Linked DNA regions of Thermobifida halotolerans. Each later gene encodes a partner of the first gene's protein in a complex. Links are inferred from orthologs where the notes say so. Each region holds a gene or a part of one and is shown in the gene's direction. Other genes may lie near its edges.

Region 1 (8,277 bases):
GACGGCGACTCCTACATCTTCATGGACACCCAGACCTACGACCAGATCTACGTCCCCCGCGAGGTCGTCGGCGACAACGCCAACTACCTGCTGGAGAGCGCCATCGTGACCGTCGCGATCAACGAGGGCACCCCGCTCTACATCGACCTGCCCGCCGCGGTCGAGCTGACCGTCTCCCAGACCGACCCCGGCCTGCAGGGCGACCGCTCCACCGGCGGCACCAAGCCCGCCACGCTGGAGACCGGCGCCGTCATCCAGGTGCCGCTGTTCGTGGCCACCGGCGACAGGGTCAAGGTCGACACCCGTTCTGGCGAATACCTGGGCCGCGCCAACTGATGCGCGGGTCACGGCACAAGGCCCGGCTGCGCGCGGTCGAGGTCCTCTACGAGGCCGAGGTCCGCGGTGTCCCCGTCTCCGAGGTGGTCCGACGCCGTCGCGCGCAGAGCGAACCGCCGATCAACGAGTTCACCGAGCGGCTCGCCGGCGAGGTGGAGGAGCACCGCGGGCGGATCGACGAACTGCTGGGGGCCTACGCCATCGGCTGGACACTGGAGCGCATGCCGGTGGTCGACCGCAACATCCTGCGGGTCGGGGCCTACGAACTGCTGTGGGCCGAGGACATCCCCGACGGGGTGGCGATCGCGGAAGCGGTGGCGATGGCCAAGGAGCTGTCCACCGAAGAGTCGCCGGTCTTCGTCAACGGCCTGCTCTCCCGGCTGATGGAGAACAAGGCCTCGCTGTCGCTGTAGCGTCGCCCCGACGCGCGGGGCGGGGAAAGGACTCGAATCGTGGACTCCTCCACCGTCGGCTCCCGGCGTGCCGCCAGTGCCGCGCGCACCGCAGTGGTCTGGGAGGCACTGACCGCCGAACTGGCGCGTGCGGCCGAGGAGTTCGACGGCCCTCTGGAGATCGTCGACGCGGGCGGCGGCACCGGTGGCGCCGCTGTTCCTCTCGCCGGTCTCGGCCACCACGTGACGGTTGTCGACCCCAACCCCGACTCCCTGGCGGCGCTGGAGCGCCGCGCGGCCGAGGCCGGGGTGCGGGTGCGCGCGGTCCAGGGCGACACCCGGGACCTGCGCGACCTGCTGCCCGAGTCCCACGCCCACCTGGTTCTCGTCCACAACGTCCTGGAGTACGTGGACGACCCGCTGGTCGCGCTGCGTGACGTCGTCTCCGCCACCCGCCCCGGGGGAGTGGTCAGCGTCATGGCGGCCAACGCCGTGGCGGCGGTGCTGCACCGGTCACTGGCCGGGCACCTCGCCGACGCGTTGGCGCTGCTGGAGTCGCCCGAGGGCCGGTGGGGGCCGAACGATCCGATGCCGCGCCGCTTCACCGTCGCACGGCTCACCGCCCTGGCCCGGGAGGCGGGACTCGCCCGGACCGAGCTGCGCGGGGTGCGGGTGCTGGGCGACCTGCTGCCCGGCCGGGTGTTCGAGGACCCGCAGACCCCCGACGTCCTGGTGGCCCTGGAGAAGGCGGCGTCGGCGCACACGGAACTGTCGGGCGTCGCCACCCAACTGCACCTGCTGGCGCGGCGCCCCTCCTGACCCCGCCCCGCGCGGCGCTGTCGGCGGCTCCTGGTAGAACAGCACCCGGAGGGCGCGGTGCGCCAGGGGGATCGGGGGTGGACCGGTGAGTCGGCGGCAACTCGAACGCGGCGAGCCCATGCGCGGTGTGATGACCGAGCACGGCATCGCCCCCCTGACCGGGCAGCCCGTCGACGACGCCGACTGCACCGTGCTGCACATCGACATGGACGCCTTCTTCACCAGCGTCGAGGAGCTGCGCCGCCCCGAGGTGCGGGGGCGTCCGGTGATCGTGGGCGGCACCGGGGCGCGCGGTGTGGTCGCCGCGGCCAACTATCCGGCCCGGCGCCACGGCGTGCACTCGGCGATGCCCATGGCGCGGGCGTTGCGGCTGTGCCCCGGCGCGGTCGTCTTCCCGCCCGACGGCGAGACCTACCGGCGGGTCTCCGCCCGGGTCATGGACATCCTGCGGTCGATCACGCCCCAGGTGGAGCGGCTCTCGGTCGACGAGGCGTTCCTGGACGTGGCGGGGGCGCACCGTCGGCTGGGCGGCGGTCCGGAACACATCGCCCGGCTCGTCCGCGCGAGAGTCCGCGCCGAGGAGGGGCTCACCTGCTCGGTCGGGGTGGCGGCCACCAAGTTCGTCGCCAAACTCGCCTCCACCCGCTGCAAACCCGACGGCCTGCTGCTGGTCCCCACCGCGCACGTCACCGCGTTCCTGCACCCGCTGCCGGTCGGCGCGCTGTGGGGGGTGGGCGACCGCACCGAGCAGGCCCTCAGACGCATGGGACTGCGCACCGTCGGCGACGTCGCGCACACCCCGCCCGACACGCTCCGCCACGAACTGGGCCAGGCGCTGGGCGGCCAGCTCGCCGAACTGGCGTGGGGACGTGATCCGCGTCCCGTCACCGCCGAGACCACCGACAAGAGCGTCAGCACGGAGGAGACCTTCGACACCGACATCCGCGATCCCGAGGCGATCCGCCGGGAGCTGCTGCGGCTGGCCGAGAAGGTCGCGCGCCGGCTGCGCGCGGGCGGACACGCCGGACGTACGGTGGGGGTCAAGCTGCGCCGCTCCGACTTCGGCACCGTCACCCGGTCCCGCACCCTGTCCGAGCCCACCGACGTGGCCCGGGAGATCTTCGCGGTGGCCAGGGAGCTCTACGCGGCGTCCGGACTACCGGGAACCCCGCTGCGTCTGGTGGGTATCAGAATGGAGGGACTGGTCCCCGCGGACCAGGTCCACCACCAGTTGGCGCTGGACGAGCACGAACAGGAGTGGCGGACGGTCGAGAGACTCCAGGACGAGGTGGTCCGGCGCTTCGGCAGCGGAGCACTCGGACCGGCGTCGTTGGCCTTCCGTGACGAAGATGACGTATGATTCGGCATCTTTCCCGTTCCGTGTGCGTTGCACGGGATGAGGACGGCCGAGACAGACCGTGCCAGGGACACGATTCCCCGGAACGAGGGGAGAGAGGGGCGGGCCGGTGAGAGCCAGCCAGGTCGAGGGTAGTGTGGTCGACGGGAGGGACCCGTGCGCCCATCTTTTCTTTTCACAGGGCGCTAAGTCCCCGTATTCTGGGCATATCACTGGCCATCAGATTGTTGTTCAGCACCCGTTGCCCCACCCGGGGACTGCTTTTGGGAGGCGCCGTGCCGCTCTCTGAACACGAGCAGCGCATGCTCGAACAGATCGAGCGGGCGCTGTATGCGGAGGACCCGAAGTTCGCCAACACCGTCCGGCAGACGAACCCGCAGGTCCACTACAAGCGCCGGCTCGTCAAGGCGTCGATCGGTTTCGTGGTCGGCATCGGCCTTCTCCTGGGAGGCATGGTCTTCCAGACGGTGCTGGTCAGCGTCGTCGGTTTCATCATCATGCTGGTGTGTGCGCTGTGGGGGTTGTCCGGGTGGCGGCGCGCCGCCGGTGGCGGCTCCGTCAAGGCCGACAAGGGGTCGAAGCAGCGTAGGCAGCGCCCCGGAGTGATGGACCGGTTCGAGGAGCGCTGGCGTCGCCGTCAGGAAGGCGATCAGTAGCCGCGATTCGATCCGACGTCGGGTGGACTTGCTGATTCCCTCGTCACGCGTGCGGGCCACGGTAGCGACCGTGGCCCGCACGCGTTCTCGGGGTCCGCGCGGCTGTCAGGGCCGCCTGACGCGGCGCGGCTCCGCCGTCCGCGCGGCCCACCACAGTGACCGGGGCAGCAGCAGCGCCAGCACACGGGACAGCGGCGGGGACGCCGCGGTCAGGGCCCGCCGCACGGTGCGGCTGTCACCGGCCAGGTGGGGGACGGTGAACGGTCCGGGGGCGTAGTGGACGGCCTCCACGGCCGCCACGACGCGGTGCAGTGCCGCACGCGCGTCCGCGTCCAGTCGGCCGTCCTCGACCAGGGCGCGTTCCACGGCGCGCGGACTGTGCGCCGGGTTCCACGGCCGCCCCAGGTCCAGCAGGTCGTCACGGAGCTCCAGCCACGCGGAGCGGGCCAGGGAGGCCGCGTCGCGGGCCCGCCGCCACCGCAGTCCGCGCACCAGGTGCCGCAGCAGCGCGGGCACGGCCGACAGGACGGTGAGCGCCGAGACCGCCGCGACCGCTCCCGGGACGCCGTCCCCGGCGGGGCCGTCGGCAGTGGGGCGCTCCTCGGGAGCCGGGTTCTGCTCGGCGGCGGCCCCCTCGTCGGGAGGCGCCGACTCCGGAGCGGCGGACTCCACGGACTCCTCGGCGCCGTCCGCGTCCGCGGCGGTCGGCTCCGCGGGACCGGGCGTGGCGTAGTCGGGGACCGCGGCGGTCGGCTGCCCCTCCCCGGGGGTCGGCTCGAAACGCAGCCAGCCGTACCCCTCGAAGTACAGCTCCGGCCAGGCGTGGGCGTCGCTCTCCCGCACCACCCAGCGGTCGGAGCCGACGTGCTCGCCGGGGGTGTAGCCCACCGCGACCCGTGCGGGGATGCCGAGGTGCCGGGCCGTGGCCGCCATGGCCGAGGCGAAGTGCTGGCAGTAACCGGTCCGGCTCTGCAGCAGGAAGTGGGCGAGCGGGTCGGTGCCCCCGGGCACCCGCGGCGGGTTCAGGTCGTAGTCGAAGCCGCCGCCGGTGAACCAGTCCTGGAGGGCGACCGCCCGGTCGAAGGAGGTGTCGGCGTCGGCGACGACCTGCTCGACCAGCCGTGTCACCTCCTCGGAGAGGGAGGGCGGGGCCAGGTAGCGCCGGTCGATCCCGGGGGCCGAGGGGGCGGCCGCACGCAGGTCCTCCTCCCGGGGCTCGGGGAAGCCGCTGGTCACCCGGTAGGTGAGCCCGGCCGCCTCCCCGTGGGGGGAGAACACCATGAGCGTGTCGGGGTCCACGTACCACTCCCCGGCCACCCGCACCGTGCTGCTGGGATAGGGCAGCGGGAGGAAGTCCATCCCCCGCGCGTCGGCGGACACGGTGACGTCCGTGGTCACCGTGCCCGGGGCGGCCTCGCCGGCGAAGCCCGGCACCCGGGGGAGCGGGCCCTCGACCCGGTCGCCCGCGTCCGCCCGCACCGGCGACATCGTCCAGTTCTCGCCGTCGAAGGCGTCGAGCACGTGCGTCCGCAGGTACTCGGGGCTGCGGTCGGCGGTGCGGTACTCCAGAACCCGGCGGTCGCCCCCCGAGGTCAGAGTGCCGCGCAGACTGGTCAGCGGGTCCACCGTGGTCACGGTCTGCCCGTCCCCGCGCAACTGTCCGACCAGGGAGAACACCGAGTCGCTGGTCATCGTGGGGACGAGCGCGGGCACCAGCAGGGCCAGCACCACGGACGTTCCGGCGATCCCGACCGCGCCGAGTCCCCGCAGCGCCGACGCGGCGGCCGTCCACCGGCGCCCGCCGCGGCGGTCCCGCGGCGGGACCCGCACCCCCCAGGACGCCGTCCGGGCCGCGGAGTCCACGGCGAGCAGCAGCAGGAATCCCGCGGCGGCCACGGCGAATGCGCCCCCTCCCACCCCCCGGGGGTGCACCGTCAGCGGAACGGCGACCAGGGACAGCAGGGCGGCTCCGGCCAGCCCCGGCACGCGCAGCGTGACCGCCATCAGGTGCGCGGAGACCAGGAGCACACCCAGCAGCAGCGTCACCAGCAGGACGATTCCGTCGGTGGCGGGGACCGGTATGACGTTGGTCCGGATGTCGGACACGCCCGCGAAGAGCAGGTCGACCAGTCGCGCCACCGCCGCCGGAGTGGGAACGGTCCGCAGCAGCGCGGCGTCGGGTGCGTAGCGGCCGGTCACCGCCATCACCAGCGCGACCAGTTGCAGGACGGACGTCACCGTCGCGGGGACACGCGTCCACTGCGCCGCCGCGCCCACGGCGGCGATGGCGGCGACCGCCGTGACCGGTCCCGTCCACCATTCGGCGTCACCGAACACCGGGCCGAGCAGGGGCAGCGCGCACAGCGCGTGGACCGCGGTGGCCAGCGAGAGCAGGGTGCGGGCGAGCGCGTCCGTCGAGGATCTCACCGTGCCGCCCCCGATCCGCCCCACAGTTCGGGTAGCTGACCGGTGTGCTCGGGGCACAGCACCCGCCATCCGGCCTCGGTCAGCTCCCGCGCCGCCCGGACACGCGCCTCCTCCGGCCACGCGGCCCGCGGGACCAGGACCGCGACCCGCCCGTCCGACCGGCCGGGGCGGCACGCGGCCAGGGCGGCCACCTCGTCGGCGGCGAGCGCCCCCACCACCGCCACGGCCATCCCCCGGCCGCTCACCGAGGCCCCCGCCAGTCGGGTGATGCCCGCTCGGAGAGAGGGCGCCTCGGAGGAGGCGGCCAGGGCCAGCGCGTCCAGGACCGCGTCGCGGCGGCGGGTCCCGTCCAGTACGACGCCGTCCCCCAGCAGACGCAGCCGATGCCCCCGGTCGGCCAGGTGGACGGCGATCGACGCGGCCACCGTGACCGCGCCCTCCAGGGACGACGCTGTCCGAGCGCCGGTGTGCGCCGTCGAACGCAGGTCCACCAGGACGACGCTGGCGTCCAGCCGCCGCTGCTCCTCGCCGCGCACCATGAGGCGGCCGCGCCGAGCGGTGGAGCGCCAGTGCACCCGGCGCAGGTCGTCGCCGCTCCGGTAGGGGCGCGGTGTCGTGTCGTCGTCGGTTCCGGCCGGAGCGCGGACGGGACGCGGACCGCCCGTCGCCGCGCCGGTCCGCGCGGCGGCGGGCAGTTCCATGACCGGGGGGAGCACCAGCAGCGACGCCTCGGTTCCGATCGGGCGTTCCAGCCGCGCGCAGCCCAGCGGGTCGACGAAGCCCACCACGAGCGGGCCGATCGGGTAGCGGCCGCGCGCGTGCGAGCGCAGCCGGTAGGAGAACGTCCGCCGCTCACCGGGCCGCAGCACGCCGAGGTTGAACCGGGGCGGGACGCCGAGCGCGAACGGCAGCCGGTCCTCGGCCAGGAGCGGTCCGACCGGCAGCGACCACGACGGGTTGGTCAGGGTGAGCGCCACCCGGCAGTCGGTCCCCGCGGGGACGCGCCGCGCGGACAGTTCGCGCGTGTGGTCCACCTTCCGGGGCGTCAACAGCAGCAGCAGGACGCCGACCGGCGGGACCGCGGCCACGAGGACCGCGATCCGCAGCAGGTCGCGTTCCCCGAGCGCCAGCGCGCCGACGGTGATCACCGCTCCCACACCCAAAAAGATCCGTCCGCGCGGGGTGAGGGACCGCAGCACGTTCATCTTCGCGCCTTCTCGCTTCGGTCGCTAGCCGCGCGCGGGAATGGGGACCCGGGCCACCAGTTCGCCGACCACGTCCGCGGGGGACCGGTGGCGCTGCTGGGCTTCGACGCTGGGCAGCAGGCGGTGCGCCAGCACCGGGACGGCCAGCGCCTGGACGTCGTCGGGCAGGACGTGGTCGCGGCCGTCGAGGGCGGCGTAGGCGCGTGCCGCGCGCACCAGGTGCAGGGTGGCCCGCGGGGAGGCGCCCAGCGCCAGGGAGGGGGAGACCCGCGTGGCCGAGACCAGGTCCAGGGAGTAGCGCTTGACCACGGGGGAGACGTAGATCCCGCGGACCCGCTCGGTCATCGTGGCGACCTCGTGGACGGTGGTCACCGGGGTGAGCCGGTCCAGCGGGGAGTGCGCCGAGTGCGCGTCGATCATGCCGAGCTCGGTGCGGGGGTCGGGATAGCCCACGGAGACGCGCGCCATGAACCGGTCCCGTTGGGCCTCGGGTAGCGGATAGGTCCCCTCCGCCTCCATGTCGACGGGGTTCTGGGTGGCGATCACCATGAAGGGCCGGTTCAGGCGCCGGGTGACGCCGTCGACGCTGACCTGCCCCTCCTCCATGCACTCCAGCAGCGCGGACTGCGTCTTGGGGGAGGCCCGGTTGATCTCGTCGCCCAGCACGATGTTGGCGAACACCGGCCCGGGGCGGAACTCGAACTCGCGGCGCTGCTGGTGGTAGACGCTGACGCCGGTGATGTCGCTGGGGAGCAGGTCGGGGGTGAACTGGACTCGGCTCACCACGCAGTCGACGGCCCGCCCCAGAGCCTTGGCCAGCATGGTCTTGCCCACGCCGGGAACGTCCTCGATCAGCAGGTGCCCCTCGGCGAGCAGGACCGTCAGCGCGATTCGGACGACTTCGGGCTTGCCGGCGATCACGGTCTCGATCGCCGACCGTATCCGGTGGGCCGGGGCCAGTGGGCCGCCGACGCCCGAGGGTTGGTCGGCGGCGCCGTTCACCCGAGTGTCGAGCGACACGTGTCCCCCTCAACATGCCGTGGCTGGTTCATCACGAGGCTAGGCCCAAAGCGGGGCTTTGCAAA
Region 2 (9,926 bases), 3.8 Mb from region 1 along the record:
ACATCTGAGCACTCCGCGGCCCGTGCTCCGAGCCGTCCCGCGGGTTTCTCCGGGAAGGGCAAAGGGAGAACAAAGACCGCGAGCCACCGCTGTGAGGCCGGTCACTTCATGGCGGCTCGTGGTCCGCGCCCACCTGTCCGCCTCCTGGTTCCGGATGTCCTCTAGCACATCCCAAGCTGTGGATAAGCCGTGGATAACCCTGGGGATAAACCACGATTTCCTGTGGACGCCCTGTGGACACGCTGTGTATAACCAGCCACGACATCCGGTCACCCGATGACAGGATCTGTGGGTAAAGTCGTGGATAACCTGTGGACGATCTGTGGATGACCTGGGGACAACCACCCTCCGTCCACAGCCGGACGACTTTTCCACAGCCGACATCCACAGGTTCTGTGGACAGAAATCTCTGTGGTGAGCTGCAGAAACAAGGGTTGTCCACAGTATCCACAGGCCCTATTACTACTGCGCCACATAAAGAGATCTCGTGGCTTCGTAAACAGGCTCGGCCCGTTTCTGTGGACAACGCCTCCCGGACCGTCGCTCCGACACGGCCGCCCTCCCCACCCCGCCAGACGAGAGCAGCAACCTCTGACAGGCCCCTCGACACGCGCACGTTCGGGTCCGAATCGGGGTACCGTTGTGAACTCACCCCCCTTAGCGCCCTGACCGACATCCCGACGCGGGTGGTCCCGTCCGTCGGCCTCAGGAACGCCGACACGTGCGACCCAGGGCGTCGGTCGGCGGTTTCGTGGTAGTCGAGGAAAGAGAGACCGATCGTGAAGTTCCGGGTCGAACGCGACGTGCTCGCGGACGCCGTCGCCTGGACCGCTCGCACCCTGCCGGTCCGGCCGTCGGTGCCCGTCCTCGCCGGAATGCTGCTGGACGCCGAGGACGACGGCGGACAGCAGCGGCTCAGGCTGTCCAGCTTCGACTACGAGGTCTCCGCCCAGGTGTCGGTCGACGTCGACATCGACGAGCCGGGCAGGACTCTCGTGTCGGGCAAGCTCCTCGCCGAGATCGTGCGCAACCTTCCTCCACAGACTGTGGAGGTCGGCACCGACGGAGCCAAGGTCGTCGTCTCCTGCGGCAGCGCGAGGTTCACGATCCTCACCCTCCCCGTGGAGGACTACCCGACCCTTCCCGCCATGCCATCGTTGACCGGATCGGTGCTCAGCGACGCCTTCGCCGCCGCCGTCAGCCAGGTCGCGGTCGCCGCCGGACGCGACGACACGCTGCCGATGCTCACCGGCGTCCGGGTGGAGATCGAGGGCTCCACCGTGACCCTGGCCTCCACCGACCGCTACCGGCTGGCCGTGCGTGAACTCACCTGGACTCCCGAGAACCCCGACGTGTCCGCGGTCGCGCTGGTGCCGGCCAAGACCCTCGCCGACACCGCCAAGTCCCTGACCGGCGGCGCCCAGGTGTCCATCGCCCTGTCCAGCGCCGACAACGGCGGAGAGGGCATGATCGGCTTCGAGGGCGGCGGTCGACGCACCACCACCCGACTGCTCGACGGAGAGTTCCCCAAGTACCGCAAGCTGCTGCCGGAGTCGTTCAACTCGGTCGCCGAGGTGCAGAAGGCGGAGTTCATCGAGGCGGTCAAGCGCGTCTCACTGGTCGCCGAACGCAACACGCCGCTGCGGCTGGCCTTCAGCGGCGGTCAACTGGTACTCGAAGCCGGCACCGGTGAGGAGGCCCAGGCGGTCGAGACGCTGGAGGCGTCTCTCGAAGGCGACGACATCCAGATCGCCTTCAACTCCACCTTCCTCCTCGACGGTCTGAACGCCATCGAGTCCGACGTGGCTCACCTGCAGTTCACCACCTCCACCAAACCGGCCATCATCACCGGCAAGCCCGCCGACGACGCGACCGCGTCGGACTACCGGTACCTGATCATGCCCGTGCGGCTGTCCGGCTGACCGAAGCCGCGAGCCGGTTCCTCCACCTATCCACAGACTGGGCACGAGTAAGGAAACACGAGCATGCAACTCGGCATGATCGGCCTCGGCAAGATGGGCGGCAACATGGCCGCGCGGCTCCGTGACAAGGGCCACGACGTCATCGGTTTCGACTTCGATCCCCAGGTGCGCGACGTCGGGTCGGTCACCGAACTCGTCGAGCGGCTGGCCGCGCCGCGAATCGTGTGGCTGATGGTTCCGGCCGGCGAGCCCACCCGGAGCAGCATCCGCGAACTCGGCGAACTGCTGGCGCCCGGCGACCTCGTCATCGAGGGCGGCAACTCCCACTACCGGGACGACCGCGAGCATGCCGCGGAACTCGCGCGGCGCGGTGTCGAGTACCTCGACGCCGGTGTCAGCGGCGGTGTCTGGGGACGGGAGAACGGCTACGGCATCATGGTCGGCGGCTCCCCCGAGAGCGTGGAGCGGGCCAGACCGGTCTTCGACGCGCTCACCCCCGACAATGGCGGAGGGTTCGTGCACGCCGGATCGGTCGGCGCCGGGCACTTCGTCAAGATGGTCCACAACGGCATCGAGTACGGCATGATGCAGGCCTTCGCCGAGGGCTACGAACTCATGGCCGCCTCCGGGATCGTCGACGACGTCCCCGGAACCCTCGCCAGTTGGCGCGAGGGCACGGTGGTGCGCTCCTGGCTGCTGGACCTTCTGGTCCGCGCCCTCGACGAGGATCCCGGGCTGGAGCGGCTGCGCGGGTACGCCGAGGACTCCGGCGAGGGACGCTGGACCGTCCAGGCCGCCGTGGACCACGCGGTTCCCGCCCCGGTCATCACCGCGGCCCTGTACGCCCGGTTCGCCTCACGGCAGGAGGACAGTCCGGCGATGAAGGTCATCGCGGCGCTGCGCAACCAGTTCGGTGGACACGCGGTGACCAAGGCCGAGGAATAGCCCCGCGGCGGTCCACAGTCTGTGGACGACACGGTCGCCCCACGCCTCCCGGGTCCGCGCACACGGCCGCGCGGACCCGGTCCGCTTCTGTAGGAGCAGCCAGATGTACGTCTCCCATCTGCAGTTGGCCGACTACCGGTCCTACGAGACCGCGTACCTGGAGTTGGAGCCGGGGATCAGCACCTTCGTCGGTCCCAACGGACACGGCAAGACCAACCTGTTCGAGGCGATCGGCTATGTCGCCACGCACGGCAGCCACCGTGTGGCCAACGACGCTCCTCTCGTCCGCAGGGGAGCACAACGGGCGGTCATCCGGGCGGCCGTGGTCCGGCACGACCAGCGCACCCTCATCGAACTGGAGATCAACCCGGGGCGGGCCAACCGCGCCCGGTTGAACCGCTCTGCGGGCACCCGCCCGAGGGACGTGCTGGGCATTCTGCGGACCGTGCTGTTCGCACCCGAGGACCTGGCCCTCGTCAAGGGAGACCCGGGGGAGCGTCGCCGATTCCTGGACGACCTGCTGGTCGCCCGGGCGCCCCGGTACGCGGGGGTCCGCTCCGACTACGAACGGGTGCTCAAGCAGCGCAACGCCCTGCTCAAATCGGCCTCGGCCCGGTACCTCAACCAGCGGAGCGAACCGGACCTGTCGACCCTGGACGTGTGGGACGAGCACCTGGCCGACACCGGCGCCGAACTGCTGGCGGCGCGCCTGACACTGGTGGCCGAAATGCAGCCGCTGGTCGCCAAGGCCTACGGTGAGCTCACCTCGTCCGGAGGACCGCCCACCCTGCACTACCGCTGCTCCGCGGTGCCCGAGGGGGGCACTGTGACCGCGGACCGTCCACAGCTTGTGGACGCCCTGCGCGGCGCACTGACCGAGGCGCGCCCCCAGGAGTTGCGGCGCGGGGTCAGTCTCGTGGGGCCGCACCGCGACGACCTGCAGTTGCGCCTGAACGACCTGCCCGCCAGGGGCTACGCCAGCCAGGGCGAGTCGTGGTCCTACGCGCTGGCGCTGCGGCTCGCCGGGTTCGAACTGCTGCGAGCCGACGGCGACGATCCGGTGCTCGTCCTCGACGACGTCTTCGCCGAACTCGACGCCGAGCGCCGACGGCGGCTGGCCGAGCACGTCCGCACCGCCGAGCAGGTCCTGGTGAGCGCGGCGGTGCCCGGCGACGTTCCCGAGGAGTTGTCGGGCGCGCGGTTCAGAGTCCGGGATGGAGTGGTGGAACGTGAACAGTGAGCACCGGCCGCGGCGGCCCGACTCCCCACAGCCTGTGGACGGAGATCCGTCCCCCAGCGGTCCCAGCGGTATCGAGCGGGCCCGTCAGGCCCTGGCCAAGGCCCGCGCCGAGGCCAGGGCCCGCGGCGCCGCCGCACCGCAGACACACTCCCGCAGACCCCGGCGCGGTTCCACGAGACGGCGCGGCGAACCGCAGTTGTTCGGCGACGCCGTGCGCTCCTGGCTGATCGAGCACGGCTGGCAGGAGCAGGTGGCCGTCGGCGGTGTCTTCGGACGCTGGTCCCAGATCGTCGGTGAGAGCCTGGCCGAACACGTGCGGCCCCAGACCTACGCCGACGGTGAACTGGTGGTGGCGGTCGACTCCGCGGCCTGGGCGACCCAGGTGCGCGCCATGTCCCCCCAGTTGGTGCGGCGACTCAACGAGGAACTCGGGCACGGAACCGTACGCGTCATCAGGGTCGCCACCCCGGGAAGCCGACGCGGAAACCGAGGTCAGTGGCGGGTGCGCTGAGGGCGGCCGGCCACCGCGGAACCGTTCCGCGACGATCGGACGGCGTTGTCCCGGGCGGACAGCACTGATTTGGTCGCGGAGTTCCCGCCAGGGCGGGGCGCGTGTGGGGACTCGGCTCCCGCTCCGTTCGTTCGTTGAAGGCCGTCACAGGGCCGCAGATGCGACTTTCAGGCCGTGCGCACGGTATCATGGAGGCAGTTCTATGGACGCCTCCACCGACAGGGACCGCACCAAGAGCGGGGTACCGGGAATCGGGGTCGCAGCAGCGTCTTGGCGGGGGCGTGGCAGCGCGTTTCGCCTGGGTCGCCGTGTGTCCGCCGATTGTCATGCGGCTGGTCGGCGTCCCCGGCAGGAGGGTGTTTCCAACTTGGCCTACGACGCGCGATCAATCACGGTTTTGGAAGGCCTCGAAGCGGTACGCAAACGCCCCGGCATGTACATCGGCTCCACGGGGGAGCGCGGGCTGCACCATCTCGTCTACGAGGTTGTGGACAACTCCGTGGACGAGGCGCTCGCCGGGTACGCGACCGCCATCGAGGTCACACTGCTGGCCGACGGCGGGGTACGGGTGGCCGACAACGGGCGCGGTATCCCGGTCGACCCGCATCCGGTGGAGAAGCGGCCCGCGGTGGAACTCGTTCTGACCACCCTGCACGCGGGCGGCAAGTTCGACAGCAAGTCCTATGCGGTCTCCGGAGGGCTGCACGGAGTCGGCGTCTCCGTGGTCAACGCCCTGTCCACCCGGCTCGAGGTGGAGGTCCGCAGGGACGGGTACGTGTGGACGCAGTGCTACGAGATGACCCAGCCGGTGACCGATCTCACCAGGGGCGAGTCCACCGACGAGACCGGTACCCAGATCACCTTCTGGGCCGACGGGTCCATCTTCGAGACCACCACGTACAACTTCGAGACGCTGTCCCGGCGGCTCCAGGAGATGGCCTTCCTCAACAGGGGACTGTCCATCACCATCCGCGACGAGCGTCCCGAGTTCGTCGGCGACTCCCCCGTCACGCAGACCTACCACTACGAGGGGGGCCTCTCGGACTTCGTCCACCACATCAACGCGACCAAGGAGCCCGCACACTCCACCGTCATCGCGTTCGAGGACTCCGGCGACGGCATCGCGGCCGAGATCGCCATGCAGTGGAACCAGTCGTACACCTCCTCGGTGCACACCTTCGCCAACACCATCAACACGGCCGAGGGAGGCACCCACGAGGAGGGGTTCCGCGCGGCCCTCACCTCGATCGTCAACCGGTACGCGCGCGACCAGAAACTGCTGCGTGACAAGGACGACAACCTCACCGGCGACGACATCCGGGAGGGTCTCACCGCGATCGTCTCGGTCAAGCTCACCGACCCCCAGTTCGAGGGGCAGACCAAGACCAAGCTCGGCAACACCGAGGCCAAGTCGTTCGTGCAGAAGGTGTGCCACGAGCACCTGCGGGACTGGTTCGACCGCAACCCCGGCGAGGCCAAGGACATCGTCACCAAGGCGAACCAGGCCGCGCGTGCCCGCATCGCCGCCCGCCAGGCGCGCGACCTCACCCGGCGCAAGACGCTGCTGGAGTCCACCTCGCTTCCCGGCAAACTGGCGGACTGCCAGTCCACCGATCCGGAGCGCTCCGAGGTCTACATCGTCGAGGGCGACTCCGCGGGCGGCTCCGCGAAGGGCGGACGCGACCCTCACTACCAGGCCATTCTTCCCATCCGTGGCAAGATCCTGAATGTCGAGAAGGCCCGCATCGACCGGATCCTCAAGAACAACGAGGTCCAGGCGATCATCACGGCGCTGGGCACCGGTGTCCACGACGACTTCGACATCGAGAAGCTGCGCTACCACAAGATCATCCTCATGGCCGACGCCGACGTCGACGGCCAGCACATCCGTACGCTGCTGCTCACCCTGCTGTTCCGCTTCATGAAGCCGCTCATCGAGGCCGGGTACGTCTACCTCGCGCAGCCCCCGCTGTACAAGATCAAGTGGGACACGCGCGGCACCGACGTGGACTACGCCTACTCCGACCGTGAGCGCGACGAACTGATCACCGCGGGGGTCGCGGCGGGCAAGAGGGACCCCCGGCCCCGCGACCTCGTCCAGCGCTTCAAGGGACTGGGCGAGATGAACCCGGGAGAACTGTGGGAGACCACCATGGACCCCCAGCGCCGGATACTGCTGCAGGTGACGCTCGACGACGCCGCGCAGGCGGACGAGATGTTCAGTGTGCTCATGGGAGAGGACGTCGAGTCGCGGCGCTCCTTCATCCAGCGCAACGCCCGGGACGTCCGGTTCCTGGACATCTAGCCCGCGCCTGACGTTCCGACGGCAGCGAACGACCCACCAGAAAAGGATCGACATCCAGTGACGGATGCGAACACGACTCCCGAGGCCTCCGAGAATTCCACAAGCCGTGTCGAACCGGTCGACATCCAGGTCGAGATGCAGCGCAGCTACCTCGACTACGCGATGTCGGTCATCATCGGCCGCGCCCTGCCCGACGTGCGCGACGGGTTGAAGCCCGTCCACCAGCGCGTGCTCTACGCCATGTACGACGGCGGGTACCGTCCCGACCGCGGTTACTTCAAGTGCGCGCGCGTCGTCGGCGACGTCATGGGTAACTACCATCCGCACGGCGACTCCGCCATCTACGACACCCTGGTGCGGTTGGCGCAGCCCTGGTCGATGCGGATGCCGCTGGTCGACGGCAACGGAAACTTCGGCTCTCCCGGCAATGACCCGGCAGCGGCCATGCGCTACACCGAGTGCAAGCTCGCGCCGCTGGCCATGGAGATGCTGCGCGACATCGACAAGGAGACCGTCGACTTCCGGCCCAACTACGACGGCCGTTCGCAGGAGCCCGTGGTTCTCCCCTCGCGGTTCCCCAACCTCCTGGTCAACGGTTCGGCCGGTATCGCGGTCGGTATGGCCACCAACATTCCGCCGCACAACCTGCGCGAGGTGGCCAACGGCGTCACCTGGTACCTGGAGCACCCCGAGGCCTCCGACGAGGAACTGCTCGACGCGCTCATCGCGCGGATCAAGGGCCCCGACTTCCCCACCAGCGGGCTCATCGTCGGTCGACGCGGCATCGAGGACGCCTACCGTACCGGACGCGGCTCGATCACCATGCGCGCCGTGGTCAACGTGGAGGAGGACGGGAGAGGCCGCCAGTGCCTGGTGGTCACCGAGCTGCCCTACCAGGTCAACCCCGACAACCTCGCGCTGAAGATCGCCGAGCTTGTCAAGGACGGCAAGGTCAACGGGATCGCCGACGTCAAGGACGAGAGCAGCGGCCGCACCGGGCAGCGACTGGTGATCGTCCTCAAGCGCGACGCGGTCGCCAAGGTCGTGCTGAACAACCTCTACAAGCACACCCAGCTGCAGGAGACGTTCGGCGCGAACATGCTGGCCCTGGTCGACGGAGTGCCCCGCACGCTCCGCCTGGACCAGCTCATCCGCCACTGGGTGGTCCACCAGATCCAGGTCATCGTCCGGCGCACTCGCTACCTGCTGCGCAAGGCCGAGGAGCGCGCCCACATCCTGCGTGCGCTGCTCAAGGCGATCGACCGGATCGACGAGGTCATCGCGCTGATCCGGGGCAGCGCCTCCGCGGACGACGCCAAGAGCGGCCTCATGAGCCTGCTGGCCATCGACGACGTCCAGGCGCGGGCGATCCTGGATATGCAGCTACGCAAACTCGCGGCGTTGGAACGCCAGCAGCTCACCAGCGAGTACGACGAGCTGATGGCGCAGATCACCGACTACAACGGGATCCTCGCCTCGCCCGAGCGGCAGCGCGGAATCGTACGCGACGAACTCGCCGAGATCGTCGAGAAGTACGGTGACGATCGCCGTACGCAGATCGTCCCCGACGAGGGCGACATGCGTATGGAGGACTTCATCGCCGAAGAGGACATCGTCGTCACCATCACCCGGGGCGGTTACGCCAAGCGCACCCGCCTCGACAACTACCGGGCACAGAGGCGCGGCGGCAAGGGGGTGCGCGGCGCCCAGCTCAAACAGGACGACATCGTCCAGCACTTCTTCGTGACGACCACGCACAACTGGATCCTGTTCTTCACGAACAAGGGCCGGGTGTACCGCACGAAGGCATACGAGCTTCCCGAGCTGGCCCGGGACTCCCGAGGGCAGCACGTGGCCAATCTGGTGCCGTTCCTGCCCGATGAGGAGATCGCCCAGGTGCTGGCGCTGCGCGACTACGAGGCAGCGCCCTACCTGGTACTGGCCACCCGTTCCGGTCTGGTCAAGAAGACCAAGCTGGAGGACTTCGACTCCGCGCGTTCGGCGGGCATCATCGCCATCAACCTGCGCGAGGACGACGAACTGATCGCCGCCAGGCTGGTCTTCCCGACCGACGACCTGCTGCTGATCAGCAGTAACGCCCAGGCGATCCGGTTCTCCGCGTCGGACGAGTCGCTGCGGCCGATGGGACGGGCGACCAGCGGCGTGATCGGCATGCGTTTCACGGAGGGCGACTACCTGCTCAGCATGGATGTCATCCGTGAGGGCGAGGGTGCCACGGACGTGCTCGTGGCCACCGACGGCGGCTACGCCAAGCGCACCCCGTCCGACCAGTATCCGGTGCAGAAGCGCGGCGGCAAGGGCGTGCTCACGGCCAAGGTCGTGGAGACCCGCGGCAGGCTCGTCGGTGCGCTGATGGTCGATCCCGAGGAGGACGAGATCCTGGCGATCACCTCCAACGGCGGAGTGATCCGCACCAAGTGTGCGGAGATCAAGCGGTCGCAGCGGGCCACGATGGGGGTTCGGCTGATGAACCTCAGCAAGGGCCACCACGTGGTCGCCATCGCGCGCAACGCCGAGGGTATGGACGACGAGGCCGAGAACGGCACCGAGTTCGACGTCGAGTAGTCTCTGCGTTTCACGTGAAACACGTCCACACGCGCGAGGGGAAGGTATTACCCGCCCCTCGCGCGTGACACTGGCCGGTCGGTGGCCGCTCTCAATAGAGTGGCTGTCTGTCATAAGCGACATTCGTCTCGTGGGGTTCGGCGCTGCTGGCCCGACCTCCCGGATTCCACTGTTATATGGAGAGTTCAGCGGTAACGTGGCTATGTCCGACAACGCGCAACGAGAATCCGCTGCATTGGAGTCGAGTGGCACCGGCTCCGAACAGAGCGAAACAGATGCCGCAACGACCACTGAGGTCGACGCTTCCGAGACCGAGACGTCCGAGACGTCCCCGGACTCCGAAACGGTGAGCGAGGCAGACGTCTCCGATGACTCTGCGGGCGCCGAGGAATCCGAGGGCGACGGGGACGCTGTCGA

Evidence for each region.
Region 2: the proteins of NI17_RS02890 (region 1) and dnaN are in contact, whole or in part, in a solved structure (PDB 1OK7), measured with the Escherichia coli proteins. The link is inferred for Thermobifida halotolerans from one-to-one orthologs.

Annotation. Positions count from the first base shown.
Region 1 is NZ_CP063196.1:640,917-649,193, forward strand. Bases 942-3,786 are described here. They hold NI17_RS02890 (DNA polymerase IV), read left to right. Parts: upstream 942-1,665; coding sequence 1,666-2,907; downstream 2,908-3,786. Other genes in these bases: NI17_RS02885 (class I SAM-dependent methyltransferase), read left to right, coding at 942-1,547; NI17_RS02895 (DUF3040 domain-containing protein), read left to right, coding at 3,180-3,560; NI17_RS02900 (transglutaminase TgpA family protein), read right to left, coding at 3,666-3,786. In the rest of the region: efp (elongation factor P), read left to right, coding at 1-336; transcription antitermination factor NusB, read left to right, coding at 336-749; more of NI17_RS02885, read left to right, coding at 789-941; more of NI17_RS02900, read right to left, coding at 3,787-5,987; NI17_RS02905 (DUF58 domain-containing protein), read right to left, coding at 5,984-7,192; NI17_RS02910 (AAA family ATPase), read right to left, coding at 7,217-8,212. UniProt on the Escherichia coli protein: Poorly processive, error-prone DNA polymerase involved in translesion repair and untargeted mutagenesis. Copies undamaged DNA at stalled replication forks, which arise in vivo from mismatched or misaligned primer ends.
Region 2 is NZ_CP063196.1:4,460,543-4,470,468, forward strand. Bases 1-2,850 are described here. They hold dnaN (DNA polymerase III subunit beta), read left to right. Parts: upstream 1-779; coding sequence 780-1,922; downstream 1,923-2,850. Other genes in these bases: dnaA (chromosomal replication initiator protein DnaA), read left to right, coding at 1-8; gnd (phosphogluconate dehydrogenase (NAD(+)-dependent, decarboxylating)), read left to right, coding at 1,986-2,850. In the rest of the region: more of gnd, read left to right, coding at 2,851-2,867; DNA replication/repair protein RecF, read left to right, coding at 2,971-4,107; NI17_RS20005 (DciA family protein), read left to right, coding at 4,097-4,618; gyrB (DNA topoisomerase (ATP-hydrolyzing) subunit B), read left to right, coding at 4,986-6,923; gyrA (DNA gyrase subunit A), read left to right, coding at 6,981-9,509. UniProt on the Escherichia coli protein: Confers DNA tethering and processivity to DNA polymerases and other proteins. Acts as a clamp, forming a ring around DNA (a reaction catalyzed by the clamp-loading complex) which diffuses in an ATP-independent manner freely and bidirectionally along dsDNA.